Phenylobacterium montanum: one gene and its partner. The main gene of each other region encodes a partner of the protein of the gene in region 2 in a complex. Links are inferred from orthologs where the notes say so. Each region holds a gene or a part of one and is shown on either strand. Other genes may lie near its edges. The genes, in order: KCG34_RS02410 and KCG34_RS01190.

Evidence for each region.
Region 1: the proteins of KCG34_RS01190 (region 2) and KCG34_RS02410 are in contact, whole or in part, in a solved structure (PDB 8RP0), measured with the Escherichia coli proteins. The link is inferred for Phenylobacterium montanum from one-to-one orthologs.

What each region holds. Positions count from the first base shown.
Region 1 is NZ_CP073078.1:493,366-507,401, reverse strand. The notes cover bases 1-2,979. They hold KCG34_RS02410 (anthranilate synthase component I family protein), read left to right. Parts: upstream 1-806; coding sequence 807-2,153; downstream 2,154-2,979. Other genes in these bases: KCG34_RS02405 (SAM-dependent methyltransferase), read left to right, coding at 2,267-2,979; gltB (glutamate synthase large subunit), read right to left, coding at 1-389. Also shown: more of KCG34_RS02405, read left to right, coding at 2,980-3,295; KCG34_RS02400 (hypothetical protein), read left to right, coding at 3,361-3,717; KCG34_RS02395 (Zn-dependent alcohol dehydrogenase), read left to right, coding at 3,834-4,919; zwf (glucose-6-phosphate dehydrogenase), read left to right, coding at 5,057-6,505; pgl (6-phosphogluconolactonase), read left to right, coding at 6,517-7,218; KCG34_RS02380 (bifunctional 4-hydroxy-2-oxoglutarate aldolase/2-dehydro-3-deoxy-phosphogluconate aldolase), read left to right, coding at 7,215-7,859; bifunctional methylenetetrahydrofolate dehydrogenase/methenyltetrahydrofolate cyclohydrolase FolD, read left to right, coding at 7,994-8,890; KCG34_RS02370 (tetratricopeptide repeat-containing sulfotransferase family protein), read left to right, coding at 8,887-10,473; KCG34_RS02365 (ABC-type transport auxiliary lipoprotein family protein), read right to left, coding at 10,410-11,087; KCG34_RS02360 (MlaD family protein), read right to left, coding at 11,084-12,022; KCG34_RS02355 (ABC transporter ATP-binding protein), read right to left, coding at 12,022-12,834; KCG34_RS02350 (ABC transporter permease), read right to left, coding at 12,831-13,946. UniProt on the Escherichia coli protein: Part of a heterodimeric complex that catalyzes the two-step biosynthesis of 4-amino-4-deoxychorismate (ADC), a precursor of p-aminobenzoate (PABA) and tetrahydrofolate.
Region 2 is NZ_CP073078.1:231,885-245,918, forward strand. What follows is about bases 5,195-8,171. They hold KCG34_RS01190 (anthranilate synthase component II), read right to left. Parts: upstream 6,990-8,171; coding sequence 6,399-6,989; downstream 5,195-6,398. Other genes in these bases: trpC (indole-3-glycerol phosphate synthase TrpC), read right to left, coding at 5,195-5,375; trpD (anthranilate phosphoribosyltransferase), read right to left, coding at 5,372-6,388; KCG34_RS01195 (hypothetical protein), read left to right, coding at 7,064-7,282; trpE (anthranilate synthase component I), read right to left, coding at 7,286-8,171. Outside these bases: gltX (glutamate--tRNA ligase), read right to left, coding at 1-467; KCG34_RS01165 (ComEC/Rec2 family competence protein), read left to right, coding at 547-2,718; transcriptional repressor LexA, read right to left, coding at 2,699-3,388; KCG34_RS01175 (hypothetical protein), read right to left, coding at 3,588-4,394; more of trpC, read right to left, coding at 4,578-5,194; more of trpE, read right to left, coding at 8,172-8,815; KCG34_RS01205 (peptidyl-prolyl cis-trans isomerase), read right to left, coding at 8,815-10,749; tpiA (triose-phosphate isomerase), read left to right, coding at 10,920-11,663; KCG34_RS01215 (GNAT family N-acetyltransferase), read right to left, coding at 11,660-12,178; preprotein translocase subunit SecG, read left to right, coding at 12,282-12,758; pyrG (CTP synthase), read left to right, coding at 12,846-14,034. UniProt on the Escherichia coli protein: Part of a heterodimeric complex that catalyzes the two-step biosynthesis of 4-amino-4-deoxychorismate (ADC), a precursor of p-aminobenzoate (PABA) and tetrahydrofolate.

The DNA of each region.
Region 1 (14,036 bases), 270 kb from region 2 along the record:
TTGCCGATGATCGCCTGGCGGATCAGGGGCATCTGCTCCAGCACGCTGGCGCCCAGGCCGGTGGTGTCGACCGGCACGTCGCGCCAGCCGATCAGGTGCTGGCCCTCGACCGCGATGAAGTGCTCGAACTGGCCGATGACAAAGGTGCGCGCCACCGGATCCTGCGGCAGGAAGCACATGGCCACGGCGTAGTCGCCGGGCGGCGGCAGCACGACATTGGCCTTGCCTGCCCAATCACGCAGCAGCGCATCCGGAATCTGGATCAAACAACCGGCGCCGTCGCCCATCAAGGGGTCGGCGCCCACGGCGCCCCGATGGTCCAGATTGACCAGAATCTCCAGTCCGCGGCGAATAATGTCGTGCGATTTGCGGCCTTTGATATTGGCCACAAAACCTACGCCGCACGCATCATGTTCGTTCCGCGGGTCATAGAGACCCTGTTGCAATCCTTCACCCATTCGGGTCGACCCTTTCGAAAAAGAAACGTCCGCCGGACGCGCCGGGACGCACGCTCTACCGCCTTATGGCTTGTCGACGGCCAGTCCGCCTTTGGCAAGTTCGAGGGCGGCCGGATATTCTGAGCGCCGGCGTAGAAACAGTAAAAGCTCAAAGGATGCAAGGCCGTGGCGCGCGAACTCGCGAGAGTTTGAGACTCTTCAGGTCACTTGGGCCCCGGATTTGGACGACAGTCTGTGATCGCTGCTTGGAGGCGAATGCACGTATGCGACTTTGGGTGAAAAAAAATGTCAAAGCCGATGTCGCATATCATCTTTTATTGCTGATTGAGGGGGTTTAAGGGCGCATCCATGCGTGCCCATTTTTTCATCACTGCGCCGTGGCGGGAACCGGCCGACGTGCTGGCCGCCTTCGCCGACGAGCCCTTCGCCCTGGGCCTTCTATCCGGCGGCGGCGGCCCACGCGGGCGTTGGAGCTATCTGGCGCGCGCGCCCGACGCGTTTCTGATTCTGGGTGCGACCGATCGGCGCGACCCGTTCGAGGCCCTGCGGAGCCTTCTGGGCGAGCCCTTGCCGGCCGCTCCCGACGGCCCGCCTTTCCAGGGCGGCGTCGCGGCGCTCTGCGCCTACGACCTCGCCGATCGGCTGGAGCCACTGGACCTGGGACGCCTGGGCGATTGGCCCGACCTCGCCTGCGCCCGCTATCCCGCCCTCCTCGCCTTCGATCACGAGGCGCAGCAGATCGTCGCTATCGGTCGAGGCGCCGACGACGCCAAGGCCGAAGCCCGCGCCTTGGAGGCGGCCGCCTGGCTGGCGCAGGCGGCGCCGCAGCCAGCCGCCGGCCCACTCGCCGCCGAGATGGAGGGCGAACCGCCCGAACGCTACCAAGCCGCCGTGGCCGAGGTCGTGGAACGCATCGCCCAGGGTGAGATCTTCCAGGCCAACATCGCCCGCCGCTGGCGTGGCCGGCTGGCCGCGGGCTCCAGGCCGTTCGATCTGCTGGCCCGGCTGATCGGCCAGAGCCCCGCGCCCTTCGCGGCCTATATGCGCCTGCCGGGCCTGGCCTTGGTGTCCAATTCGCCGGAGCGGTTCGTGCAGGTGACGGCGGACGGCCGCAGCCTCAAGGTGGAGACCCGGCCGATCAAAGGCACCATCCGCCGCGGCGCGACGCCGGCGCAAGACACGGCCCTGGCCGCTGAACTCGCCGCCTCGGCCAAGGACCGGGCCGAGAACCTGATGATCGTCGACCTGATGCGCAACGACCTCGCCCGGGTCTCGGCGCCGGGCACGGTCAGGACGCCGAAGCTGTTCGAGGTCGAGACCTTCGCCAACGTGCATCACCTTGTCTCGGCCGTGGAAGGCGAACTGGCGGCGGGCCGGACCGCGGTCGACCTCCTGCGCGCCGCCTTCCCGCCCGGCTCGATCACCGGGGCGCCCAAGGTCCAGGCCATGCGGGTGATCGCGGGGCTGGAGCCGCCGCGGGGGCCATTCTTCGGCTCCATGGCGCTCTTGGGTTTCGACGGCTCGATGGATTCCAGCGTGCTGATCCGCACCGTAGCCCTGACCGAGTCCGAGGGCGGCTGGCGTTTCGAAGCCCGCGCCGGCGGCGGGATCGTGGCCGACAGCGAGCCGGCCGCCGAGTTGCAAGAGACCGAAGCCAAGTTCGCAGCCCTGCAGCGGGCCCTGACCGCGGACTGATCCAGGCCTGCGGCCAGACCGTAGCAATAGACGCGGCAGGGCCGGCGGTGTTCCTCAACCTACGCCGTCATGCCAGGATCGCATTGCAACCGATCGTTCGCATTGGAGTCGCCGTGAGCCTGCTCTCAGCCACCATCGATCTCGCCGAACGCGCGCCCCTGCCGGATGCGGCCTTGAAGCTCGGGGTCGGGGCCTTGGTGGGCAATGCCCGACGCCAATTGCGCGGCCAGCCTGCAGAGGCCGAACAAGCCTTCGCCCAGGCGATGATCGACCATCCGGTGGCCCTGCACGCCGACGCCGCCAACGCCCAGCACTATGAGCTGCCGCCGGAGTTTTTCGCGCGGGTTCTGGGACCTCGGCGAAAATACTCATCCTGTCTCTACGCGGGCGCGGCCCAGACCCTGGCTGAGGCCGAGGTCATGGCGCTGGAGGAGACCTGCCGCCACGCCAATCTGAGGGACGGGCAGGAAATTCTGGAGCTAGGCTGCGGCTGGGGCTCCCTGAGCCTCTGGATGGCCGAGACCCTGCCGGGCGCCCGCATCACCGCTGTGTCCAATTCCCGCTCCCAGCGCGGCCATATCGAGGCCCGGGCGGCCGAGCTTGGCCTCAACAACCTGCGCGTAATCACCGCCGACATGAACGACTTCATGGCCGAAATGGCTTTCGACCGCGTGGTTTCGGTCGAAATGTTCGAGCACATGAGCAACTGGCGCATCCTTCTGGAGCGGGTGCGCACCTGGCTGAAGCCGGACGGGCGCCTGTTCATCCATATCTTCAGCCACCGCACGACGCCCTATCGCTTCGACCACACCGACGAGGCGGACTGGATCGGCCGCTATTTCTTCACCGGCGGCATCATGCCCAGCCACGGGCTGATGAAGCGGTTCCCCGACCTGTTCGAGGTCGAGGCCGACTGGACCTGGAACGGGCGCCACTACGAGCGCACCGCCCTCGACTGGCTGGCGAACTTCGACGCCCACGGCGCTGAAATCATGCAGATCCTGCGCGGCGTCTACGACGCCGAGGCCGGCGTCTGGTTCAAACGCTGGCGCTTGTTTTTCCTGGCCACCGCCGGCCTGTTCGGCCATCGTGGCGGCGAGGAATGGGGCGTGAGTCACTACCGGTTGCGGCCGGCGGTCTAGGATCGCTCGCTCCGTGATGTGAAAGACCGCCTCGCCGATATCGGCAAGGAAGTGACAGTCCGAGCATGAACCCTACAGTAACTGCTGTAGTCACCGCAGGCGTGATCGGGGTCGCGCTTTTTGGCGGCTGGTTGCTTTGGCTCAATTACTCCCCCGCTTCTGACGTTCCGCGACTGAAGCGAGACTACGAAGGCGTCGGGCGCCACGTGCTGAGCGTCACTCGAACCGGAACCGAGTTTGGCGAGACCACCTACCGGAAATATGAAGTGGTGCTGCAAGATGACCTTCATGGCGGCAGCACGATCGTGCTCGGGGTCGAAGCGGCGCTATATGGCGATCCGCGAGTCGATCGATTTGACGATCCGAAGTCCAATACGCCCGTCGCCATCTTTTGGCTGATCGTGCAGTGGTTCTTGCCGTAGATCGGCTAACGCCAACTAAATGCCGATAAGCTAGCTTGCTCCCTGCGCTCAGCCGGGCATATTGCGCGCGACGCGGCGGCTGCAACGCCGCCAATGCTGCTTTGGAGGAAGTCCGGATGAAAGCCGCCGTTCTGCGCCAGGTGAAGACGCCGCTCGAGATCGAGGACGTCCAGATCAACAAGCCCGGCCCGCACGAGGTGCTGATCCGCACCGCCGCGGCCGGCGTCTGCCATTCGGACCTGCACTTCGTCGAGGGCTCCTACCCCTACCCCCTGCCCGCCGTGCTGGGCCACGAGAGCGCCGGGGTGGTCGAACAGGTCGGCTCGGAAGTGCGCACGGTGAAGCCGGGCGACCACGTGATCACATGCCTCTCGGCCTTCTGCGGTCACTGCGAGCATTGCCTGACCGGCCACATGTCGCTGTGCGTCAGCCCCGAGACCAAGCGGCAGAAGGGCGACGAGCCGCGCCTGCTGCAGGAACCGGCTGGCATGAACCAGTTCCTGAACCTCTCCTCCTTCGCCGAGCAAATGCTGATCCACGAGCACGCCTGCGTGGCCGTGCGCAAGGACATGCCGCTGGACCGCGCCGCCCTGATCGGTTGCTCGGTGACCACCGGCGTCGGGGCGGTGATCCAGACCTCGAACGTCCGTGCGGGCGAGACCGTAGCCGTGATCGGCTGCGGCGGCGTGGGCCTTGCGGCCATCAACGGCGCGGCCATCGCCGGCGCCGGACGGATCATCGCGGTCGACATGGTCGGCTCCAAGCTGAACCTGGCCAAGCAGTTCGGTGCCACCGACGTGGTCAATCCGGCCGACGGCGACCCGGTCAAGCAGGTGATGGACCTGACCGGCGGCGGCGTGCACCACAGCTTCGAGGCCATCGGCCTGAAGGCCACCACAGAACAAGCCTTCCGCATGCTCCGCCGCGGCGGCACCTGCAACGTGATCGGCATGATCCCGGTGGGAACGATGATCGAGTTGCACGGCGCCGACTTCCTGGGCGAAAAGCGCATCCAGGGCTCGCTGATGGGCTCCAACCGCTTCCCGGTCGACATGCCGCGCCTCGTGGACTTCTACATGAGCGGCAAGCTGAAGCTGGACGACCTGATCTCGCGCCGCATCAAGCTGAACCAGGTCAACGAGGCCTTCGACGAACTGAAGAAGGGTGAACTTGCCCGCTCGGTCATCATGTTCGACGCATAACGATTGCGCCCCGGCCGTGGCGGTCACGGCCGGGGCAAAAACTTCCATAAATATCGACTGACATCGTTTTCAGACGGGGCGACGCAAGGTAAAGCACTCGCCGCGCCCGGATCGGGGCGCGGGAGCCCCACAAGTTTATGACCGCCCAGACCATCGTGATCGTCGGCGCGACCGGCGACCTGGCCCAACGCATGCTGTTCCCTTCGCTCTATTTCCTAGACAGCGAAGGCAAGCTCCCCAAAAATTTCAAGATTTTCGGCGCCGCCCGCACCGACCTGACCCACGAGGCGTTCGTCGCCGACGTGCACAAGGCGGTGAAGGCCCGCGCCGGCAAGTATTTCACCGAGGACGCCTGGAACGCCTTCGCCCAGCGGCTGGACTACCACACCCTGGACGCGGAAAAGCCGGCCACCTTCAAGGCCCTGGCGGGTCTGCTGAAAGACTCGGGCGAGACCATCTTCTACCTCTCGACCTCGCCCAGCCTCTATGACGCCATCAGCACCCACCTGCGTGAGGCGGACCTGGTCAAGCCGGGCGCCAGTCGGGTGATCGTGGAGAAGCCGATCGGCCGCGACCTGGCCTCCAGCGACGTGATCAACGACAGCCTGGGCCGCACCTTCGCCGAGCGCGAGATCTTTCGCATCGACCATTACCTGGGCAAGGAGACGGTCCAGAACCTCCTGGCCCTGCGCTTCGCCAACGCCCTGTTCGAGCCCCTTTGGAACAAGGTCTCGATCGACCACGTGCAGATCACCGTGGGCGAGACGGTCGGCGTCGAGGGACGCTGGGGCTACTACAACGACTACGGCGCGCTGCGCGACATGGTGCAGAACCACGTGCTGCAGCTGCTCTGCCTGGTGGCCATGGAGCCGCCGGCGAGCCTGGATCCGGACTCGGTGCGCAACGAGAAGGTCAAGGTGCTGCGCTCGCTGCGCCCCATCACCAGCCTGGACGACGTGCGTCACCGCACCGTGCGCGGCCAGTATCGGGCGGGGGTCGCCGACGGCAAGACGGTGCCGGGCTACAACGAGGAGGCCGGCGGGGGCGAGAGCGACACCGAGACCTTCGTCGCCCTGCAGGCCAATATCGACAACTGGCGCTGGGCCGGCGTGCCCTTCTACCTGCGCACCGGCAAGCGGCTGCCGAGCAAGAACACCCAGATCGTCATCCAGTTCAAGGACGTGCCGCACTCGATCTTCTCCGGTGAGAGCCTCCTCTCCAACCGCCTGACCATCCGGCTGCAGCCGGAGGAAGACATCTCGCTGTCGCTGATGAACGAGACGCCCAGCCTGGAGGGGGTGGCCCTGCGCTCGGTCGACCTGAACCTCAGCCTGACCGACGCGTTCAAGAACGAAGCGCCCCGCCGGCGCATCGCCTACGAGCGGCTTCTGCTGGAGGCGATCCGCGACAACCAGACCCTGTTCGTGCGCCGCGACGAGATCGAGGCGGCCTGGACCTGGATCGACGGGATCATCGACGGCTGGAAGCGCTTCGACATCAAGCCGGCGCCCTATGTGGCCGGCACCTGGGGCCCGGCCGGGGCCTACGCCCTGACCGAGCGCAACGGCCAGACCTGGTACGAGTGAGCCCGCCGCCCATGGCGCAGGAACAGCTGTTCGACATTCGCGAGGACCGCACCGCCGCCCTGGCGCGCGAGATCGCCGTGCGCCTGGAGGACGCCGTCCAGGCCAGGGGCGCGGCCAGCCTGGTCGCCACCGGCGGCTCGACGCCTGGGCCGCTCTATGACGCCCTGGCCCAGGCGCCGCTGTCGTGGGACCGGGTCAGCATCACCCTCAGCGACGAACGCTGGGTCCCCCCCGACGATCCATCCAGCAACGAGAACCTGGTCCGTAGGCGCCTGCTGACCGGCCATGCCGCGGGCGCCTGGTTCGTCGGGCTGAAGACGCCGCACGCTACGCCAGCCGATGGCGCCGCCGAGGTTGAGAAGGCCCTCGCCGCTCTGCCCTGCCCGTTCGACGTGGTGGTGCTGGGCATGGGCGGCGATGGCCATTTCGCCTCGCTGTTCCCCGGCGCGCCGGAGCTGGTCGAGGGGTTGGACGCCAACGGGCGCGATCTGGTCATTCCGGTCCGCCGGGTCGGCGCAGCGGGTGCGGCCGAGCGGCTGTCCCTGACGCTCAGCGCGATCCTGAACGCGCGCTGGATCGCCATCCTGATCGACGGCGCCGACAAGCTCGAGGTCTGCCGCCGCGCGGCCGCAAACGCCGTTCCGGACGAGTTGCCGATCCGCGCCGTCCTCAACCAATCTACGACTCCCGTCGACATCTGGTGGGCCCCATGACCGACAGTTCTACGACCCTGACCACCGCGGCGGTGATGCGCCTGGCTCCGGTGATCCCTGTCCTGACCATCGATCGGATCGAGGACGCCGTGCCCCTGGCCGCCGCCCTGACCGCCGGCGGGCTCTACGCCATCGAAGTCACCCTGCGCACGCCCGCGGCCCTGGAGGCCATCACCGCCATCGCGACCGAGGTCCCCGACGCGGTGGTCGGCGCCGGCACGGTGCTGAACGCCCGCCACTATGAGCTCGCTAGCGACGCCGGGGCCCGTTTCATCGTCAGCCCCGGCCTGACCGATGGCTTGATCGGCGCGGCCGCGGACAGCGAGGTCCCGCTGCTGGCCGGGACCGCCAACGCTTCGGACATCATGCGCGGCCTGGAAGCCGGCCTGACCCATTTCAAGTTCTTCCCGGCGGAGACCTCGGGCGGGGCGGCGGCGATCAAGGCCCTGGGCGGCCCATTCGGCGACGTCCGCTTCTGCCCCACTGGCGGCATCTCGCTGAAGACCGCGCCGGACTATCTGGCCCTGCCCAACGTGCTCTGCGTCGGCGGCGGATGGGTCGCGCCGGCGGCGGCGGTCGAGGCCAGGGACTGGGGCCGGATCACCGAGTTGGCCCGCGAGGCGGCCGCACTGAAGCGCTGAAGCTGTGCGGCGCTCGACGCCGCCGCTGTTTCCAGCCGACACGTGCGGTTTTGGCATCGCCAGGCGCCTTGCCTAGACCGTATCCAATCGCCTAGGAGCGCACGAGGAAGCGCAAAACTGGCCAGGAGCCCGGCATGAACGAAGCCCGCATCATCGACGGCCAGGCCTTCGCCGCCGGCCTTCGCCAGCGCATCGCCGACGAGGTCGCCGCCCTGAAGCGCGACCATGGCCTCAAGCCCGGCCTGGCCGTGGTGTTGGTGGGCGAGGACCCGGCCAGCCAGGTCTATGTCCGCAGCAAGGGCGAACAGACCCTGGAAGCGGGCATGCACTCCCTGACCGTGCGCCTGCCGGCCTCGACCACCCAGGACGAGCTCCTGAAGGTAGTGGGCGAGCTGAACGCCGATCCCGCCATCCACGGCCTGCTGGTGCAGTTCCCGGTGCCGGACCACATCGATCCCTTGGTGATCCAGTCGGCGATCGCCCCGGCCAAGGACGTGGACGGCCTGAACCCGGTGACCATCGGCCTCCTGGCCTCCGGCCAGCCCGCCCTGGCGCCGGCGACGCCTGTGGGCTGCATGATGCTGCTGGAGGACGCCCTGGGCGACCTGAGGGGCAAGCACGCGGTGGTGATCGGCCGCTCGAACCTCGTCGGCAAGCCGATCGCCCAGCTCTTGCTGCGCGCCAACTGCACCGTGACCATCGCTCACTCGCGCACCCGCGACCTGCCCTCCGTGGCCCGCCTGGGCGACATCCTGGTGGCCGCAGTCGGCCAGCCTGAGATGGTCCGCGGCGACTGGATCAAGCCGGGCGCAGCCGTAATCGACGTCGGCATCAACCGCGTGCCCTCGCGCAAGCCGGAGCTGGCGGCCCAGGGCAAGACCATCCTGGTGGGCGACGTCCGCTTCGCCGAGGCCAAGACGGTCGCCGGCTGTATAACCCCGGTGCCGCGCGGCGTCGGCCCGATGACGGTAGCCTGCCTGTTGCAGAACACCCTGACCGCCGCCAAGCGTCAGGCCGGCCTTCCAGCTTGAGCAAGCGCCCGGGCCCGACCGCAGCCGAGCAACTGGCCGCCCGGGCCCGCGAAGCCCTCGCCGCCGGCCGGCTCGACGAGGCCCGGGCGATCGGCCTTCGCGCCATTCAGGTCGATCCCGATTGCGCCATGGCCTTTCATGCCGTCGGCGATGTCGCCGCCGCCGTCGGCGCGCTCGAGCCGGCGACCCAGTATCTGCGGCGTGCGCACGAACTCGACCCGAACGATCCCGTGCCCCTGGCCCGCTTGTCCACGGTTCTTATCGGACTGAACCGGCTCGCCGAGGCGCGAGCCGTCGTGCGTCAGGCCCTTGCGCTGAAGCCTCGCGACGCTTTCAGCCTGGAGACCCTGGCCATCACCCTCACGCGCACGGGCGACTATGCCGAGGCCGTACGCCTGCTGGAAAGGGTGGTGACGCTGGCGCCTCGCAATACCGGCGCGCTCTACAATCTTGGCCTCGCAAGGCAGTACATCGGCGAGATCGACGGCGCCGGACGCGCGCTGCGCCGGGTTCTGGAGCTTGACCCCGGCCATGGGGGCGCCTGGCGCGTCCTGGTCGAGCTGACTCCGCAGTCGCCGGCGAACAACCACCAGCACACGCTCGAGGCGCTGTTCCGACAGGCGGAGAGCGACACCCAGCGCGCCCTGCCCCTTGGCCACGCCCTGGCGAAGACCGCCGAGGACCTCGGCCAATACGAACAGGCCCTGGAGTGGCTGACGCGCGCCAAGGCCGCCCGCCGCCGCGTCGTACCCTATGACCCGGCGCGCGACGAGGCGTTGTTTGCGGCGGCGGCGGAGACTGGCGGCGCCCCGGGAGCGGCGAATGGGGAAGCCGGGCCGATCTTCGTCGTCGGCCTGCCGCGCAGCGGCACGACCCTGGTCGACCGCATCCTCTCCAGCCACCCCGAGGTGGGTTCGATCGGCGAGCAGTACGCCTTTCCGCTCCTGCTCAAGCAGGCGGCCGCCACGCCGGGGCTGCACCTTGCCGATCCAGCTGCGATCCGCGCGGCGGGAGCCATCGACCTTCCTGCGCTCGGTCGCGCCTACATGGACCAGGCCCGAGCCATCCTGCCGGACCGGCCTCGCCTCACCGACAAGCTGCCGTTCAACTTCTTCTATGCCGGGCTGATCCTACAGGCCCTGCCAAGCGCACGGATCGTCTGCCTGCGCCGCGACCCGATGGACGCCTGCCTGTCCAATTATCGCCAGCTGTTCGGGCGAGACTCCCCGTTTCACGATTACGCCTACGACCTCGCCGACATCGCGCGCTATGTCGCCGCCTTCGAGCGGCTGGCCGCCCACTGGCGCCGCGCTCTGCCCGCCGATCGCTATTTCGAGATCACCTATGAGCGGTTGGTCGCCGACCAGGAGGGCGAAACACGGCGGCTGCTGGCGTTCTGCGGCCTCGACTGGGATCCGCGCTGCCTCGACTTTCATGAGAACCGCGCCGGCGTCGCCACCGCCAGCGTCGTCCAGGTGCGCCAGCCGCTGTTTTCCAGCTCGATCGGACGCTGGCGACGCTACGGCCCCGGCTTGGCCGCAGCCGAGGCGGTGCTGGCCGAAGCCGGGCTGCTTCCCGCCTGAGCCCCTTCGGTATTGGTCCAGGCCACCACCTGGCCCATGACCTCCGTCAGCGCGGCCTCATATTGCGGCACGATGGCGCTCACGTTGTTGCTGGCCGCCTTCTTGCGGCTCTCGAACAGCCTGGTGGCGACCGCCAGGCGATCGGCCGTGCGGTCCAGGCTGGCGCGCACCCGCACCACCACCGTCGGGGCCGCTCCTGCGCCGTCCAAATAGCGAGCCTCGAAGGTTTCCACGTCCAGCCTCAGGCTCAGGGGCGCCGCCCCCACCTCGCCGCGACGCCCCAGATGCGCCGGTCCCGGGGAACGGTCGAAGGCGTGGGACTCGGCGTCGTCGAACAGGGCCGAGGCCGGCGCCACCCAGCGCGCCCCGGCGATATAGGCGGCTTCGTTGCCGCTCATGGTCAGTATCTGGTCGCCCTCGGCGCCCCGGGCGAACCCAGTCGGCGCGCGATGCACCCAGAAGCCGGGCCCCTCTGCTGACGCCGGCTGCTCGGTCTCCGCCACGTCGAAGCGGTAGAGCTGCACAGGCGCGGTCTTGGGCAGCAGGGTGACGCAGCCGCCGAGAACCAGGGCCATGGCCGCCCCGGCGGCGAGGACAAGACGGGATCGGATCACGGCTTCACCTGCACTTCCTTGGCGGCGGGCTTTGAGACCAGCATCTGCGGATTGGCCTCGATCTCGTTGACCAGGCGGTTGAGGGATTCGGCGGTCTGCTGCAGCGAGGCGGCGGCCTGGGTGAGCTGCGGCAGGCCCGTGCGCGCGAAGTCGCCCGTGGGGCCTTGCAGCTTGGCGATCATTTGGTGCGCTTCGGTGGCCGTGGCCTTGATCTCGCCTGCGGCGTCGGCGACGTCGTGCAAGGCGCGCTTGCCGTCGCCGCCGACCAGCTGTTGGCTGGAGTCGCTGAGCTGCTTGAGGCTCTGCGCCGCCTGGTCGATGCTCTTCACCGCGTTGTCGGCGTCTTCGATCACCTGGCGGCGCTGCTTCAGCTCCAGGGTGACGGTATCGATGTTGCGCATGCTGTCCGACAGGCTCTTGATGTTGTCGTCCGACAGCAGCCGATTGACCCGGTTCAGCGCCTCCACCGTCGCGTTCAGCACCGTGCCGCTGCCCTGTAGCAGGTCCGAGATGGCGCTGCCGTGGCTGGCCAGCACTGGGCGCACGCCGAACGGCACCGTGCTTTTGAGGAGCGGCTTGCCGGCCGTCCCGCCGGTGATCTGGATGTAGTTGACCCCCGTGATGCCCTGGGGCTCGAGCGTCGCATAACTGTCGGTGCGGATCGGCACGTCCGAGGTCACCCGCACCGTCGCCACCACATTGGCCGGATTGGTCTTGTCGAGGGCGATCTTGGACACCTCGCCGACCTTGATGCCGTTGAAGTGCACCTCGCCCCCCTCCGAGATGCCCCGCACCGGACCGACGAAATTGATGTCGTAGAGGTCGTACTGCTTGGTGAACTCGAAGCGGGCGAGCCAGAAGATGAAGGCCACGAGCCCCAGGAACAGCAGCAAGGTGGCTATGCCGACCAGGGCGTAATTGGCGTTTCTTTCCATCAGTCGGCTCCTCGTCCGGCCTGCGCGCCCTGCGCCATACGCCCGCGCGGCCCCAGGAAGTACTGCTTGATCCAGGGATGATCCGACGCCTCCAGCTCGGCGATGGTTCCCACCATCACCACCTTCTTGTCGGCCAGCACCGCGATGCGGTCGCAGATGGCATAGAGGCTGTCGAGATCGTGGGTGATCATGAACACGGTCAGGTCCAGGCTGGCGGATAGCCCGCCGATCAACTGGTCGAAGGCGGCGGCCGAGATCGGGTCGAGGCCGGAGGTGGGCTCGTCCAGGAACAGAAGCTCCGGGTCCAGGGCCAAGGCCCGGGCCAGGGCCGCGCGCTTGACCATGCCGCCGGACAGCTCCGCCGGCTTCAGGTCGCCGGCTTCCGGCGGCAGGCCCGCCAGGGCGATCTTCATGTCCGCCAGGCTGGCGATCAGGTCGAGCGGCAATCGCGTATGCTCGATCATCGGCGCGGCCACGTTCTCGCGCACGGTCAGATTGGAGAACAGGGCCCCCGACTGGAACAGGACGCCCCAATTCTTCTCGATCAGCGTCCAGTCGCCTTCGTCGGCCATCGAAAGGTCCCGCCCGAACACCGTGACCTTGCCGCCATCAGGGACCTTGAGGCCGATCAGGGTGTTGAGCAGCACCGACTTGCCGGAGCCCGAACCGCCGACCACGCCCAAGACCTCGCCGCGCCGGACCACGAGGTCCAGCCCGTCATGCACGACGTGATCGCCGAAGCGCGAGACCAGGCCTTCGACCACGATCGGCTCGGCGGCGTTCAGGTCGGCCTGGGGGGCGGAATCGCTCATACGTTGAGCTTCATGTAGACAAGGGCGAACACGGCGTCGATCAGGATGATCGAGAAGATTGCGTGCACCACCGCCGTGGTCACCCGCTGGCCCAGGGACTCGACGTCGCCGCCCACCTCCATGCCCTGCCGGCAACCAATCCCGGCGATGGTGATAGCCATCACCGGGGCCTTGGAAAGGCCAACCCAGAAGTGGGTCGCCCCGACGTTCTCCACGATCCGCTCCAGGAAGAAGCTGGGGCTGAGGTTCAGCACCCACCAGCTCACTAATATGCCGCCTGCCAGGCCCGCGAGCGTTGCGACGAAGGTCAGCAGCGGAATGGTCAGCAGCAGGGCCAGGAAGCGGGGCAACACCAGGGCCTCGAACGGATCGACCCCCATGGTGCGCATGGCGTCGATCTCCTGGTTCATCTTCATCGCCCCGATCTCGGCGGCGAAGGCCGAGGCCGAGCGGCCGGCCAGGAGCACGGCGGTGATGACGATGTTGAACTCGCGCATCACCGCGATGCCGATCAGTTCGACGGCGAACACCTGGGCCCCGAACTGCGACAGCTCGTTCGCGCCCAGGAAACCCACCACCGCCCCGATGAAGAAGGTGGTGACGGCGACGATCGGAATGGCGTCCAGGCCGGCCCGCTCGGCCAGGCTGAAGCAGGCCGCCCAGCGGATACGGCGCGGGTGGGCTGTCACCCGCCCGATCGCCACCAGCAGGTGGCCGAAGAAGGCCATGGTCTCGTAGAAGGCCGCGCCGACACCCAACAGGCCTCGGCCCAGCCGCTCGGCCATGGCGTAGAGCGACCAGGGCCGCCCCTTGGGCCGGGTGGTGATGCGGGTGGCGTTGGCGACCAGCTCGAACAGGCGCTCCAGCGCCGGCGGCGGGGTCAGGCCGTCCGCCGCGGTGCGCCCCTGGCCTGCGCTCAGGATGGCGAAGACCCCGGCGGTGTCGCAGCGCCCCACTTGGCTCAGGTCGAAGCGCACTTCGCGCTCGCGGCTCAGGGCGGCGCGCAAGCGACCGGCGACGCGGTCCAGGTTGATCGCGGTCCAGTCGCCGGTCAGCGTCACCCACCGCGCCCCGTCACGCTCGCGCACGTCGAAGTCGGCGGGAGAGCTCATCGAGGCTGTCTGCTCCGTGACGCACGCGACGCGCGCTCTGAGGGTCAAGCGCTACCGCAGGAATCGGCGCGCCGCAAAGCTACGGTATGT
Region 2 (14,034 bases):
ACGATGGTCTCGCCCACCAGCGGGGCCTTGAAGCGGATCACGTGCGGCTGGTTGCTGCCCGGCTCCTCGCGGTCGCGCCAGGGCGAGCGGATGGCGCGGCCCTCGGCGCGGGCCTCCTGGCGGGCGGCTTCGGTTTCTTCCACGGTCATGTAGCAGCGGTAAGCGCCGCCGCGGGCCAGAAGCTCCATCACCACTTCGCGATGGCGGTCGGCGCGGGCGAACTGGAACACCGGCGGGGCGTCCGGCTTCAGGCCCAGCCAGTCGAGGCCGTCGAAGATCACCTGCACCGCCGCCTCGGTGGAGCGCTCGCGGTCGGTGTCCTCGATCCTCAACAGGAACGTGCCGCCCATGTGGCGTGCATATAGCCAGTTGAAAAGCGCGGTGCGGGCGGTGCCAATATGCATCATCCCGGTGGGGGAGGGGGCGATACGGGTGACGACGGGCCTGTCGGAGGACGAAGCGGACATAGGGGTTCCAGCGAGTGGGCCCGGCCTCGCGCGGACGGGCGTCGGCGCGGCGGCCAGGGCGTGGGCGCGGGGTCTTAGCATGGCCTGGAGCCGCCTTCCTAGCGCCGGTGATGTCTGGCGCGGCCTGGCGGAGGAGGTCCGGGCCCAGACGGATCGCGCGGCCCTGTGGACGCCGGTGGCGTTCGGCGCCGGGGCGGCGGTCTATCTGGGGCTGAAACGGGAGCCGCCGCTGTGGCCGCTGGCCGTTGCGGCGGCGGTGTTGATCGTGATGGCCTTCGCCGTGCGGCGCTGGGTTCCGAACCGGGCGGCGGCGATTTTCGCCGGCCTGCTGGCGGTGGCGGCGACTGGGTTGGCCGACGCCAAGCTGCACAGCGACATGATCGCTGCGCAGGTGGTTCCGCCCGGGCTGGGGGTGACATCGATCGAAGGCTTCGTGGTCGATGTCGCGACGCCGAGCCAGACGGGTCAGAGGCTCCTGATCGCGCCGGTGGCGATCGGCGGAATGGATCCGGGCCGGTTGCCGCTGCGCGTACGCCTGGTCTCGCCGCAGGGCGCGCCCTATGGCCCCGGGTCGGCGATCCGGGTGGTGGCGCTGCTGGATCCGCCGCCGGGACCGGCCGCGCCCGGCGCCTTCGACTTCGCCCGCGACGCCTGGTTCGAGGGGCTGGGCGGGGTGGGCCTGGCGATGAAGCCGCCGGAGTTGGTGGATTTACCGGAGCCGCCCGTGAGGCTGCGAGTGGTGATGGGGTTGAACGCGGTCCGCTGGAGCATCGCCCAGCGCCTGGCCGACGATCTGCACGCGGTGCTGGGCGACGACGATGGCGGGGCCGCGGGCCTGGCCGTGACCGTGGCCACGGGGCACGAGGACTGGCTGGATCCGGAGAGCCGCGACGATCTGCGCTATTCGGGCCTGGCGCACATGCTGGCCATTGCCGGCCTGCACATGGCCGCCGTCAGCGGCTTCGCCTTCTTCGCCCTGCGCTTGGCTGTCGCCGCCTGGCCGTGGCTGGCCCTGCGGGTCTCGGGCAAGAAGGTCGCCGCCGCCGGCGGGCTTCTGGTCGTGCTGGCCTATCTGGCCCTGTCGGGCGCCCATCCGCCGGCGCGGCGGGCCGCCATCACCGCCTCGGTGGCCTTCATCGCCATCCTCTGCGGCCGGCGGGCCATCAGCCTGCACTCGCTGTCGATCGCCGCCCTGGTGATCTTGGTTCTGCAGCCCGAGGTGGTGGTGCAGCCGGGCTTCGAGATGTCGTTCTGCGCCACCGCCGCCCTGGTGGCCCTGGCCGAGATCTGGCCGCGGCCGCAGCGGGCCAAAGGCCTGCCCTGGTATCTGGCCGCGCCGCAGGCCCTGCGCGACTGGCTCGCAGCCATGCTGACGGTCAGCTTCGTCGCCGGCGCCGCCACCAGCCCCTTCGCCATCCAGCACTTCAACCGCATCGCCACCTGGGGCCTGTTCGCCAACCTCAGCGCCGACTTCGTCGCCAGCATGGCCATGATGCCGGCCCTGGCCCTGTCGGTCGCCGCCGAGAGCCTCGGGCTGTCGGGGCCGCTGGTGCATGGCCCGGTGTTCGTCGCCGGCTGGGCGGCGAGGGCGATCGTCTGGCTGGCGCACCTGTTCTCGACCCTGCCGGGTTCGGGCCGCGGCTGGCCGAGCGCGCCGGACCCGGCGCTGCTGGTCTCCTATCTCGGCATCGTCTTCATGTGCCTCTGGCGCGGGCGCCTGAGGTGGGTCGGCCTGCCCCTGGCCTTCGCCGTCGCCTTCTGGCCGCGGCCCGCCCCGCCGGTGGCCTGGATCGCGTCTGACGGCGCCGACGCCGCCATCGTCGCCCACGGCGAAGAGATCGCGCTGAAACCCGGCAAGCGCAGCTACGCCACCCAGCTCTGGGCCCAGCGGCGCAACTTCACCCTGCCGGTCAGCCCCGAGGCGGCGCTGGCGACGGCCTATGACTGCGACCGCCAGGCCTGCGCCCCGCACCCCGGCGTTCGTCCGGCCATCGCCGCCTGGTGGACGGTGCGCAAGCCGAAGCCGGAGCGGCTGGACGCCCTGTGCCGTACGGCGGATATCCTGGTTCTGCGGGCCGATGTGGAGGCGCCGGCCTCTTGCAGCCATGTTCTGGTGCTGCGCCAAGCCGACTTCGCCGCCGGGGGAGCGGCAGAGGTGTTCGCCGACGCGGCGGGGGGCTATCGCCTGGTCTGGGCCCAGCCCCTGCGCGGAGCCAGGCCCTGGACGGGCCTTAGTGGTAGCGGCGGATGAGGCCCACCAGCTTGCCCTGCACCTGGATCTGGTCCGGGCCGAAGATGCGGGTCTCGTAGGCCGGGTTGGCGGCTTCGAGCGCGATCGAGGCGCCCTTCTTGCGCAGGCGCTTCAGGGTGGCTTCCTCGCCCTTGACCAGGGCCACGACGATCTCGCCGGAATTGGCGGTCGAGCCCCGTCGGATCACCACATAGTCGCCGTCATAGATGCCGGCGTTGATCATCGAGTCGCCCTGGACCTCGAGCACAAAGTGCTCGCCGGCGCCCAGCATGGATTCCGGCACCACCAGCTTGTCGCGCTCGTGCTGGATGGCGTCGATCGGCGTGCCGGCGGCGATGCGGCCGAGGACCGAGAGTTCCCGAGCGTCCGGCGCCGGGGCGGCGGGAGCCCTGTCGCCCTCCACCACCTGCGGCTTGAAGGTTTGGCGACCCTGCGGCGGAGCGGCGGTCGTGGCCTGCTGCGGCAGCTTGACCACCTCCAGCGCCCGCGCCCGGTGCGCCAGTCGCCTGAGGAACCCTCGTTCCTCCAGCGCGGTGATCAGGCGGTGGATGCCCGACTTGGACGCCAGATCCAGCGCCTCCTTCATCTCATCGAAGGACGGAGAGACTCCGGTCTCCTTGATGCGTTCATGGATGAACATCAACAGTTCATGCTGCTTTCGCGTGAGCATGGTGAGAACCATCCTTAAGGAACAAAGCGCTAACCCTAGGAATGTTCTCTAGGTGTTCTTCGTTAATGTCAAGTTACCGGCGAGGGCTGGTTTGGCGGGCTGGAAAAATTTTGGCATTTCAGTGGCTTGACAGCACTGATCAAGCTTGGCGCGCCGCAGCCAGCGGGGAATCACACCAGATTTCTAGCAGAGATTCGCCTCAGCTCCGCGGTCCGGCGCGGAATCGCTCCTCGGCCTGATGAACGCGCGCCCACAGTTCGTCGAGTTCGTCGGTCAGGGAGTACTGTTTGTAGATGGAGAATTCGGCCCGCGCGCCTTCGACCCTCAGCATCGAATCGCAATAGCGCCGCCAGAGGTCGTGCACGCTGCGCGCCTGGCGGCCCTGTTCGGTCGGCGGGTTCCACAGGCCGAGCGAGATCAGGGCGTCGCGGGTCTTCTTCATCCCCGGAAGGGCGCTGTAGAGGTAGAGAAAGGCCGGCGTGGCCGCTGCGGCGTAGCGCGGATGAACCTGCATGTGCCACATGCGATAGGCGGTCAGGAAGGCCTCCCGCCGCTCACGCTCGGGCGGCAGCCAGCTGGCGTCGGCGGCCGAGCCGCTCACCAGCGATTCGGCGACGTGGGCCTGCTGCACCAGCTCTTCCGGCGATTGGCCGCTGCGCAGGGCCACCGCCATGGCCTCGAACGGCACGCCCAGGCGCTTGGCGAGGCTGGCATATTCCACCGGCTGGCCGCCCACACTGGCCCAGAGGCCGAAGGTCTTGGCCGGCACGGGCTCGTTGGCCGCCTGCGTCAGGGCCGGCTGTCGGTCGCGGTGGATCCAGGCGCACTTGCCGGGGGCGTAGGTCAGGTCGCCGGGCGTGACGCGGGTGACCAGATGGTCCGCGTCCGGCGCGGGGCCCATATCGGCCAGGAACTGACGAAAGTTGCGCCAGGTCGGGTCCATGCCCGAGCCGCGGCCGAACAGGATGCGACGATGTTCCGCCGCCTCATGACGATACTTCGCCATGAGTTGCTTCTGGTCCATCGCGCGCGCGTCAGCGACATGTTTCGGCGTCGCTTCAGGGACCATAGACCCCGCATCCCCCGTCAAAATGAGCCGAGGCTTCTACCCAGTCCAGGCGGAATTCCCAAGGACAGGCAAAATGCTGCGGGGGATGTAAAAATTGAGTTATAGCCGAGACTTAGCGCGTTAAATGCTACCGGAAAGCAAGGTTTTCGTGGCCAAGACAACGTCGGATTGGCGCATCAGACTTTCGCCCACCAGCATAGCTCTCGCTCCGGTTGCTTCTAGTCTGGCGACATCGGCCGGTGTAAAAATGCCGCTTTCCGTAACCAGCAAGGCGTTGCTGGGCGCCATCCTGGCCAAGCGCTCCGTCGTAGACAAATCGGTGGCGAAGGTCCGCAGGTTCCGGTTGTTCACGCCGATCAGGTCCGCGCCGAGGGCAGCCGCGCGTTCGAGTTCGGCTTCGTCATGGGTCTCGACCAGGGCGTCCATGCCGAACCGCCGCGCCTCGGCCATCAGTTCGCCCGCCAGGGCGTCATCGACCATCGAAAGGATCACCAGGATGGCGTCGGCGCCCAGGGCGCGGGATTCGGCCACTTGCCAGGGATCGACCAGGAAGTCCTTGCGGATGACGGGCAGGGTGCAGGCCTGGCGCGCGGCGACCAGATAGGCGTCGGCGCCCTGGAAGCTGGGCTCGTCGGTCAGCACCGACAGGCAGGCCGCCCCGCCTTCGGCATAGGCCCGGGCCAGGCTGAGGGGGTCGAAATCGGCCCGGATCAAGCCCTTGGACGGCGAGGCTTTCTTGATCTCGGCGATCAGGGCCAGCCGGCCGGGCGCGTGGGCGGCTTCCAGCGCCCGGCGAAAGCCGCGCGGCGGATCGGCCTCGGCGGCCAGGATCTCGACCCCGGCCTGGGGCCGCTCGGCCTTGCGGGCGGCGACGTCGACGCGCTTGTAGGCGGCGATCTGGTCCAGGATGTCGCTCATGCCGCGTTGGTCACCTCGATCAGCCGCTCAAGCGCCGCCTGGGCCTTGCCCTCGTCGATGGCGGCGGAGGCCATATCGAGCCCCTCGCGCAGGGTCTCGGCCCTTTCCGAGACCACCAGGGCGGCCGCCGCGCCCAGGGCCGCGATCTCGCGATAGGCGCCCTTCTGGCCGGCCAAAAGGTCGCGCAGCGCCTGGGCGTTCTCGGCCGGATCGCCGCCCTGCAGTTCGGCCAGACCTCGGCGCTGCAGGCCGACCGCCTCGGGCGTTACGGTGAAATGACGCAACTGCCCGTCGCGCCACTCGGCGATGCTGGTCTCGCCGGTGGTGGTGATTTCGTCCATGCCCGAGCCGTGCACCACCCAGGCCCGCTCCGAGCCCAGGGCGCCCAGGACGCGCGCCAGCGGATCGACGAGGCGAAGATCATACACGCCTAGAACCTGGCGCTGGGCGCCCGCCGGGTTCGACAGCGGCCCCAGGAGGTTGAAGATGGTGCGGAAACCCAGCTCGGCCCGCACCGGCAGCACATGGCGCATGGCCCCGTGGTGGGCGGGGGCGAACAGAAAGCAGATGCCGGCCTCGTCCAGGGCCCGGCGCTGCTGCTCGAGCCCAGCGGCGATATTGACTCCGATCGCCGTCAGCACGTCCGACGAGCCGGAGCGGGAGGAGAGGGCGCGGGTGCCGTGCTTGGCCACCTTCAGCCCGCACCCGGCGGCGATCAGGGCCGCGGCCGTGGAGATGTTGTAGGTGTGCAGGCCGTCGCCGCCGGTGCCACAGGTGTCGATCACCTGGTAGGGATGTTCCAGCATCACCGCCGAGCGGCGCATGGCCCTGGCGCAGGCGGTGATTTCGCCCACGGTCTCGCCGCGCATGCGCATGGCGGTGACCGCAGCCCCGATCTGGGCCGGGGTCGGTTCGCCGCGCAGGCACGCGGCGAAGAAGGCGTCGGCGCTCTCCTCGGAAAGCGTGCCGCCGTCGGCCAGGAGGGCCAGGAGCGGCTTGAAGCTGTCGATCATGCGGCCGCCTTCAGACCATCGCCGTGCGGCGGGCGCCGGCAAGGTCGAGGAAGTTCGACAACAGCTGATGGCCGCCTTCGGTGGCGATGGATTCCGGGTGGAACTGCACCCCGTGCACCGGTCGGGTCCTGTGCTGCAGGCCCATGATCTCGCCGTCGTCGGTCCAGGCGGTGATCTCCAGCTCGGCCGGGAACGTCTCCCGCTTGATCGACAGCGAGTGGTAGCGCGTGGCGGTGAAGGGGTTCGGCAGGCCCTTGAACAGGCCCTTGTCGGCGTGGTGGATAGGGCTGGTCTTGCCGTGCATCAGGCTCTTGGCGCGGATCACCTCGCCGCCATAGGCCTGACCCATGGACTGGTGGCCCAGGCACACGCCCAGGATCGGCAAATCCTCGGGCGCGGCGCGCAGCAGGGGAAGGCAGATGCCGGCCTCGTTGGGGGTGCAGGGGCCGGGTGACAGCAGAACGGCCTCGGGCTTCAGCGCCAGGGCTTGTTGCACGGTCAGGGCGTCGTTGCGCCAGACCTCGGTCTCGGCGCCCAGCTCGTTCAGATAGTGAACGAGGTTGTAGGTGAAGCTGTCGTAGTTATCGATAACCAGGATCATGGCGCGACCTCTTGCCCCGGGGGTAATAGGGCCTCGGCTCTTTCGCGCCAAGGGCCGGCGTCTACACTTCCGCCATGACCGAATCCGAGTCGCGCCAATCCGACGAGCGTTTCGCCAGGGCCATGGCCAGGGCGCGCGCCTATCTGCACCATCAGGAGACGCCCCAGAAGGTGTGGCCGGTGCTGGCCGCCGCCGGGTTTTTCGCCGTCTCCTCGATGGTCTTCGCCACCGCCGCGGTGATGGCGCCGTCGCCCGACCTGACCCACGCCCCGGCGGTGCGGGGCCTGCAATAGGCCCTAAGCGAACCGCCAGGCCTCTTCGGCCGCGCGCCTCAGCGCCGCCGACTTGTGCAGGGTCTCTTCGTATTCCGCGTCCGGATCGCTGTCGGCCACCACCCCGCCGCCCGCCTGGACATAGAGGGTTCCATCCTTGACCAGGCCGGTGCGCAGCACGATGCAGGTGTCGATGCTGCCGTCGCAGCCGAAATAGCCCACCGCCCCGGCATAGCCCAGGCCGCGCTTTTCGCTTTCCAGCTCGTCGATGATCTCCATCGCCCGCACCTTGGGCGCGCCCGAGAGGGTGCCGGCGGGCAGGGCGGCCATCAGCACATCGACCGGGTCCACGCCCTCGGGGGCGTCGCCCTCGACGTTGGAGACGATGTGCATGACGTGGCTGTAGCGCTCGATGGTGAAGCTCTCTGTGACCCGGACGCGGGGGCCCTTCTGGCGCGTCTGCGGCTGGTTGGCGCCTTCATGCCTCAGCATGGCCACACGGCCGACGTCGTTGCGGCCCAGGTCCAGCAGCATCAGGTGCTCGGCCCGCTCCTTGGGGTCGGCTAGCAGTTCCTTTTCCAGCTGCGCGTCTTCTTCGGGCGTCTTGCCGCGGGGGCGGGTGCCGGCGATCGGGCGGATGGTGATCTTGCCGTCGCGCAGCCGCACCAGGATCTCGGGGCTGGAGCCCACCAGCTGGAAGCCTTCGAAGTTCAGGTAGAACAGGAACGGCGAGGGGTTCAGCCGCCGCAGGGAGCGGTAGAGGGCGAACGGGTCCAGGTCGAAGTCGGCGCTGAACCTGTGGCTGGGCACCACCTGGAAGATGTCGCCGGCCTCGATGTAGCGCTTGGCCTTCTCGACGATCTGGCCGTAGGCGGCCCGGTCGACCTTGGAGGCGAAGGATTTGGGCGCGTGTGGCTCGCGCACGGGCGCCGCGGGCAGGGGCCGGCGCAGGTCCGCCAGCACCGCCTCCAGCCGCGCGCAGGCTTCCGCGTAGGCTGCTTCGGCCGACTGCTTGCCGGGGCGGGCGGTGGTGGTCAGCACGATTTCCTGCCCGATGGAGTCGAAGATCGCCACCACCGAGGGACGGATCATCAGGCCGTCGGGCAGGCCCAGGGCGTCCGGGTTGACGTCCGGCAGCCGCTCGACCAGGCGGATCATATCGTAGCCGATGGCGCCGAACAGGCCGCCGGCCATGGGCGGCAGGCCCACCGGCAGGTCCATGCGGTTCTGGGCCACCAGGTCGCGCAGGGAGTCGAGCGCGCCGACAGGTTCGGTGCGGAAGCGGCCGTGGGCCAGATCATCGCCCTGACAGACCTCGGCCCGTTCGCCATAGCAGCGCCAGATCAGGTCCGGCTTCAGCGCGATCACCGAATAGCGGCCACGCCAGGCGCCGCCCTCGACCGACTCGAACAGGAAGGCGTTGGCCTTGCCGTGGGCGATCTTCAGATAGGCGGAGACCGGCGTCTCCAGGTCGTCGACGATCCGCGTCCAGACCAGCTGGGCCGCGCCGCTGTCATAGAGCCGGCGAAACGAAGCAAGGTCCGGCGCGATCATCACGACTTGGGCGTTCCCTTGCCGGACGAGGCCGGGGTGGTGTCGGCGGAAAGGCCCAGGGCTTCGCGGGCGCGGGCCTGGTCGATGGTCGGCTTGATCTTGGCGATCGCGGCCGAGCGCATCAGCTGGCCCATGTCGTCGAAGAGCTGCTGCGACAAGGGCTGCTCGCCGCGCAGGACCAGCGGCGCCATCTGGGCCGCGGGCGGGGCCTGGATGCTGTCCAGCCGCGCGACCATGATCGCCTGGGCGGTCAGGGTGCTGAAGGTCTCGCCGGCCTTGGCGGCCAGGATCTTGCCGGCGGCTTCGGGGCCGAGCGCCCGGTTCTGGCCCAGGGTGGCGCGGGTCAGGCCCTGGGCATGCTGCGCCTGAGCGCCCATGGACGCGGCGATCGCCTCCATGGTCTCGCCCTTCTTCAGCCGAGCCAGGGCTTCGTCGGCCTTGGCCTGCAGGCGGCTGGTGATCTGGTCGATCATGTAGGCCTGCATCAGGCGGGGCTTGATCTCGGCCAGGGCAGGCACGGAGGGGGGGATCACCTTTTCGACCCGCACGGCGAAGTATTCGCCCGAGGCTTCGTTCTCCATGTCGGTCTCGCCGCCTTGGGGCAGCTTGAAGGCCTCGCTCAGCAGCTTGGGCGTCAGCCCCTGCGGGGGGGCGCCGCCGGCGTCGCTGGGGTTCATGCCTTCGGCGGTGATCGGGCCGATCTGCATCACCACGCCACCGGACGCCTTGGCGGCTTCGGCGAGGTTCGATCCACTGGCGTGGGAGTCCTGGTACTTCTGCACCGCGTCGAACACCTTCTGGCCAGCGGCGTCCTTCTTGACCTGGGCTTCCAGGGTCGGGCGCATCTCTTCCAGGGTCGCCTGGTGAGCTGGCTTGATGTCCGTCACCTTGACGACCGCCAGGCCGAGCGCGCCCTGGATCGGGCCCTTGACCTCACCGGCCTTCATCGCAAAGGCGGCGTCGGCCACCTTGGGATCGGCGACGCCGCTCTGGGCGGTTTCCTGGTAGGAGATCGGCGAAACATTGATCGACTTGGCCACCGCCGCCGGGTCCTGGCCCTGGTTCAGCTTGGCGACCACCGCCGCAGCAGCGGCGGCATCCTTCACCGGGATCTGGACCAGCGAGCGCTTTTCGGGGGTCGAGGCGGTGTCCTTGCGGAAGTTGTACAGCTTTTCCACCGCCGCCGGGTCGGCCGGCATGGACCCGGCCATGGCCTGGGCGCTGAAGCGCACCACCGACAGCACCCGACGCTCGGGCAGCTTCAGGGCCGCGGCGTGGGCGTTCAGGAAGGCCTGCAGTTGAGCGTCGGTCGGCGGTTCGGGCTTGGCCACATTGCCGGGCGACAGCATGAAGAAGGTCAGGTTGCGGCTTTCGAACTCATAGCCGGCGACCATGGCGCCGTAGGTCTTTGGCGCGCGCAGGCCGGCGCCGATGCCGGCCGCCAGGTGGTTCTCGGCGATCTGGTCTCGTTCGATGGTCTCGAACTTGTCCGGCGTCAGGTCGTTTTCGGCCAGGGTGCGCTGGTAGGCGTCCTTGTCGAACCGGCCGGTGATCTTGTTGAAAAAGTCCGGCTGCTTGGCGATGGCGTCGCCGACCAGGGAGTCGGCCGGGATCACGCCCATGCGATGAACGAATTCGTCGAAGGCTTCGGCGCCCGAGAGGTCGTTCAATATCTGCTGGTCGAAGCCGCCCGCAACAGCGTCCTGCAGCGAGACCGGCTGGCCTTGGCGCTGTTCGATCTGCTTCAGGCCCAGGTTGAACATGCGCTTGAACTCTGCGGGCGTCACTTCGCGCGAGCCGGCGGTGACCACCGCATTGGATATCCGCCCGTGGAACACATCGCGGATGCCCCAGATGGCGAAGCTGACGATGAGAAGGCTCAGCAGCACGACGGCGAACGGGGACTTCGCAAAGTTGCGAAAGGCGGCGAGCATGGTTCGGAAGTCCTCGAGGGCAATGACGCCCGCGGCGAAGCGGGTCGAGCGATATAGGAGACTGGCGCGCCCAGGGGCAAGGGTTGACGCTACGTTGGCGCCGTGGACAGGGCCGGCGCCATGACCTAGGCCGTGCTTCCTAGATCTCGAAAACGAGACGGGGACCTACGATGACCACGCACCTGATCGCTGGAAACTGGAAGATGAACGGCCTTGGCGCCGACCTGGCCGAGGCCTCTGCCCTGGCGGCGGCCCTGAAGGCAGAGCCTGCCCGGGCCCGCGTCGCCCTCTGCGCGCCGGCCACCCTGGTCGAGCGCATGGCGCGAACCGTGGTCGGTACGGCGGTGATCGCCGGCGGCGAGGACTGTCACGCCGAGGTCAGCGGCGCCTTCACCGGCGACATCAGCGCCGAGATGCTGGCCGAGGCCGGGGCGGCGATGGTCATCGTCGGCCACTCCGAGCGGCGCACCTATCACGGCGAAACCGACGCCATCGTGGCGGCCAAGGCGCTGGCGGCCCGGCGGGCGGGCCTGGAGCCGATCATCTGCGTCGGCGAGACCTTGGCCGAGCGCGAGGCAGGCCGGGCGCTGGAGGTGGTCAACGCCCAGATCGCCGGTTCGGTCCCCGCGGCCCTGGCCGGATCGCCGGTGACGGTGGCTTATGAGCCGGTCTGGGCCATCGGCACGGGCCTTACCCCCACCACGCCGCAGATCGAAGAGGTGCATCAGGCGATCCGCGCCGCGCTGGTCAAGGCGCTGGGCCAAGCGGGCAAGGGGGTGGCGATCCTCTACGGCGGCTCGGTCAAGCCGGCCAACGCCGCCGAGATCCTGCATGCGGACGAGGTCGGCGGAGCCCTGGTCGGCGGCGCCTCGCTGAAAGCGGCGGACTTCCTACAGATCGTGCGCGCGGCTTAGAGCAGCAGCCCGAACAGCAGGCAGTCCCGGCGTTCGCCGTCGCGCTCGATGTGGCCGCGCAGGACGCCCTCCTGCTCGAAGCCCAGCCGTTGCAGAAGCCGCACCGAGCGGACATTGCCCACGTGGGTGCGGGCAGCCAGCTTCTTGATGTGCAGTTGCTGGGCGGCGTGGTCCAGCACCGCCTGCATGGCCTCCAGCGTGTAGCCTTCGCCCCAGACCGAGCGGGCGGACAGAAAGCCGATCTCGGCCCGCTTGTGCCATGGATCGATGTCGGAGAGGTCGCAGACACCGATGAAGGCGCTGTCGGCGTCGCGGACCATGGCCCAGTGGATCGCCTCGCCCTCCTGCGCGGCCTTTATCTGGCCCTCAAGGATCATCCGGGTCAGTTCGAGGTCGTCGATCTCTCGGATGTCCCAGTAGGCCATCACCAGGGCGTCGCTCATCAGGCCGTGCAGGGCCTCGGCGTCGCCGGCCGCCAGGGGCCTCAAGGTCAGGCGCGGGGTGCGCAGGATCATGTCGCGACCTCTAGCCTTCCGGGGGCCATGGTGCTAGACCGCGCGGCTTGTTGCGGCGGCGCTCCTTTCGCGCCGGCGCGCTTTCAGCTGTCCGCAAGGCCCCATGCTTCTCAACATCCTGCTCGGCGTCATCATCGTGGTCTGCGTCGCCCTGGTGGCGCTGGTCCTTTTGCAGCGCTCGGAAGGCGGGGCGCTGGGCATGAGCGGCGGCGGACCGGGCGCGTTCATGACCGCTCGCGGCACCGGGGACTTCCTGACCCGCACTACCTGGATTCTGGGGCTCACCTTCTTTGGCCTGTGCATGGCCATGACCCTGATCTCCGGCCACAACCGCGCCCACTCCTCGGTGGTCGACCGACTGAAGCTGCAGGCCAATCCGAGCACGCTGAACCAGCCGGCCGCTCCGGCCCAGCCCGCGCAGTCGGCGCCGCCTGTCGGCGGCTTCACCGCGCCGTCGGCTCCGGCCGCAGCGCCCGCGGCTCCGCCGCCGGCCCAGACCAGCCCGCTGAACCCGTTCGGCCCCAACACCGTCGTCACCCCAGCGGGCAAGGCCGAGCCGGCCAAGAAGCCCGCCCAGTAACCTGGTCAGTACATCGCTGTGAAAATTCATCGCACCCCAGGCGAAGGCCTGAGTCATGCCCGCGAATCAGGGGTAATCTGACCGCCCATGGCCCGGTACATCTTCATCACCGGCGGCGTGGTTTCCTCGTTGGGAAAAGGTCTCGCGTCCGCCGCCCTTGGCGCGCTTCTGCAGGCACGCGGCTACAAGGTCCGCCTGCGCAAGCTCGATCCCTATCTCAATGTCGATCCGGGGACGATGAGCCCCTATCAGCACGGCGAGGTGTTCGTGACGGATGACGGGGCCGAGACCGACCTCGACCTCGGCCACTACGAGCGCTTCACCGGCGTGTCGGCCACCAAGGGCGACAACATCACCACCGGTCGCATCTACCAGACCATCCTGGAGAAGGAGCGGCGGGGCGACTATCTGGGCGCCACGGTGCAGGTGATCCCGCACGTCACCGACGAGATCAAGAAGTTCGTCCTCTCCGAGGCCAAGGCCGAGGACGGATCGGACGTCGACTTCGTGCTGGTCGAGATCGGCGGCACGGTGGGCGACATCGAGGGCCTGCCGTTCTTCGAGGCTATCCGCCAGCTGGGCCAGGAGCTGCCGCGCGGCCACTCCTGCTTCGTGCACCTGACCCTCCTGCCGTTCATCAAGACGGCCGGGGAAATGAAGACCAAGCCGACCCAGCACTCGGTCAAGGAGCTGCGCTCGATCGGCATCCAGCCCGACATCCTGCTCTGCCGCTGCGAGCAGGAGATTCCGGCTGGCGAGAAGCGCAAGATCGGCCTGTTCTGCAACGTGCGCGAAAGCGCGGTGATCCAGGCGATGGACTCGGAGTCCATCTACAAGGTGCCGCTCGACTATCACCGCGAGGGCCTGGACGCCGAGGTGCTCGCCGTGTTCGGCATGAGCGACGCGCCGGCGCCCGATCTGTCGCGCTGGGAAGGCATCTGCGAGCGCATCGCCCATCCGGACGGCGAGGTGAACATCGCCGTCGTGGGCAAGTACACGGTGCTGAAGGACGCCTACAAGTCGCTGATCGAGGCCCTGGTGCACGGCGGCGTGGCCAACAACGTCGGGGTCAAGATCGACTGGGTCGAGTCCGAGCAACTTGAGAAAGACCCCCAGGCCGCCGCCGAGCGGCTGGAGAACGCGGACGGGGTGCTGGTGCCGGGCGCCTTCGGCCAGCGCGGCGCGGACGGCATGATCCGCGCGGTCACCTTCGCCCGCGAGCACGCCGTGCCCTATTTCGGCATCTGCTTCGGCATGCAGATGGCCATGGTCGAGG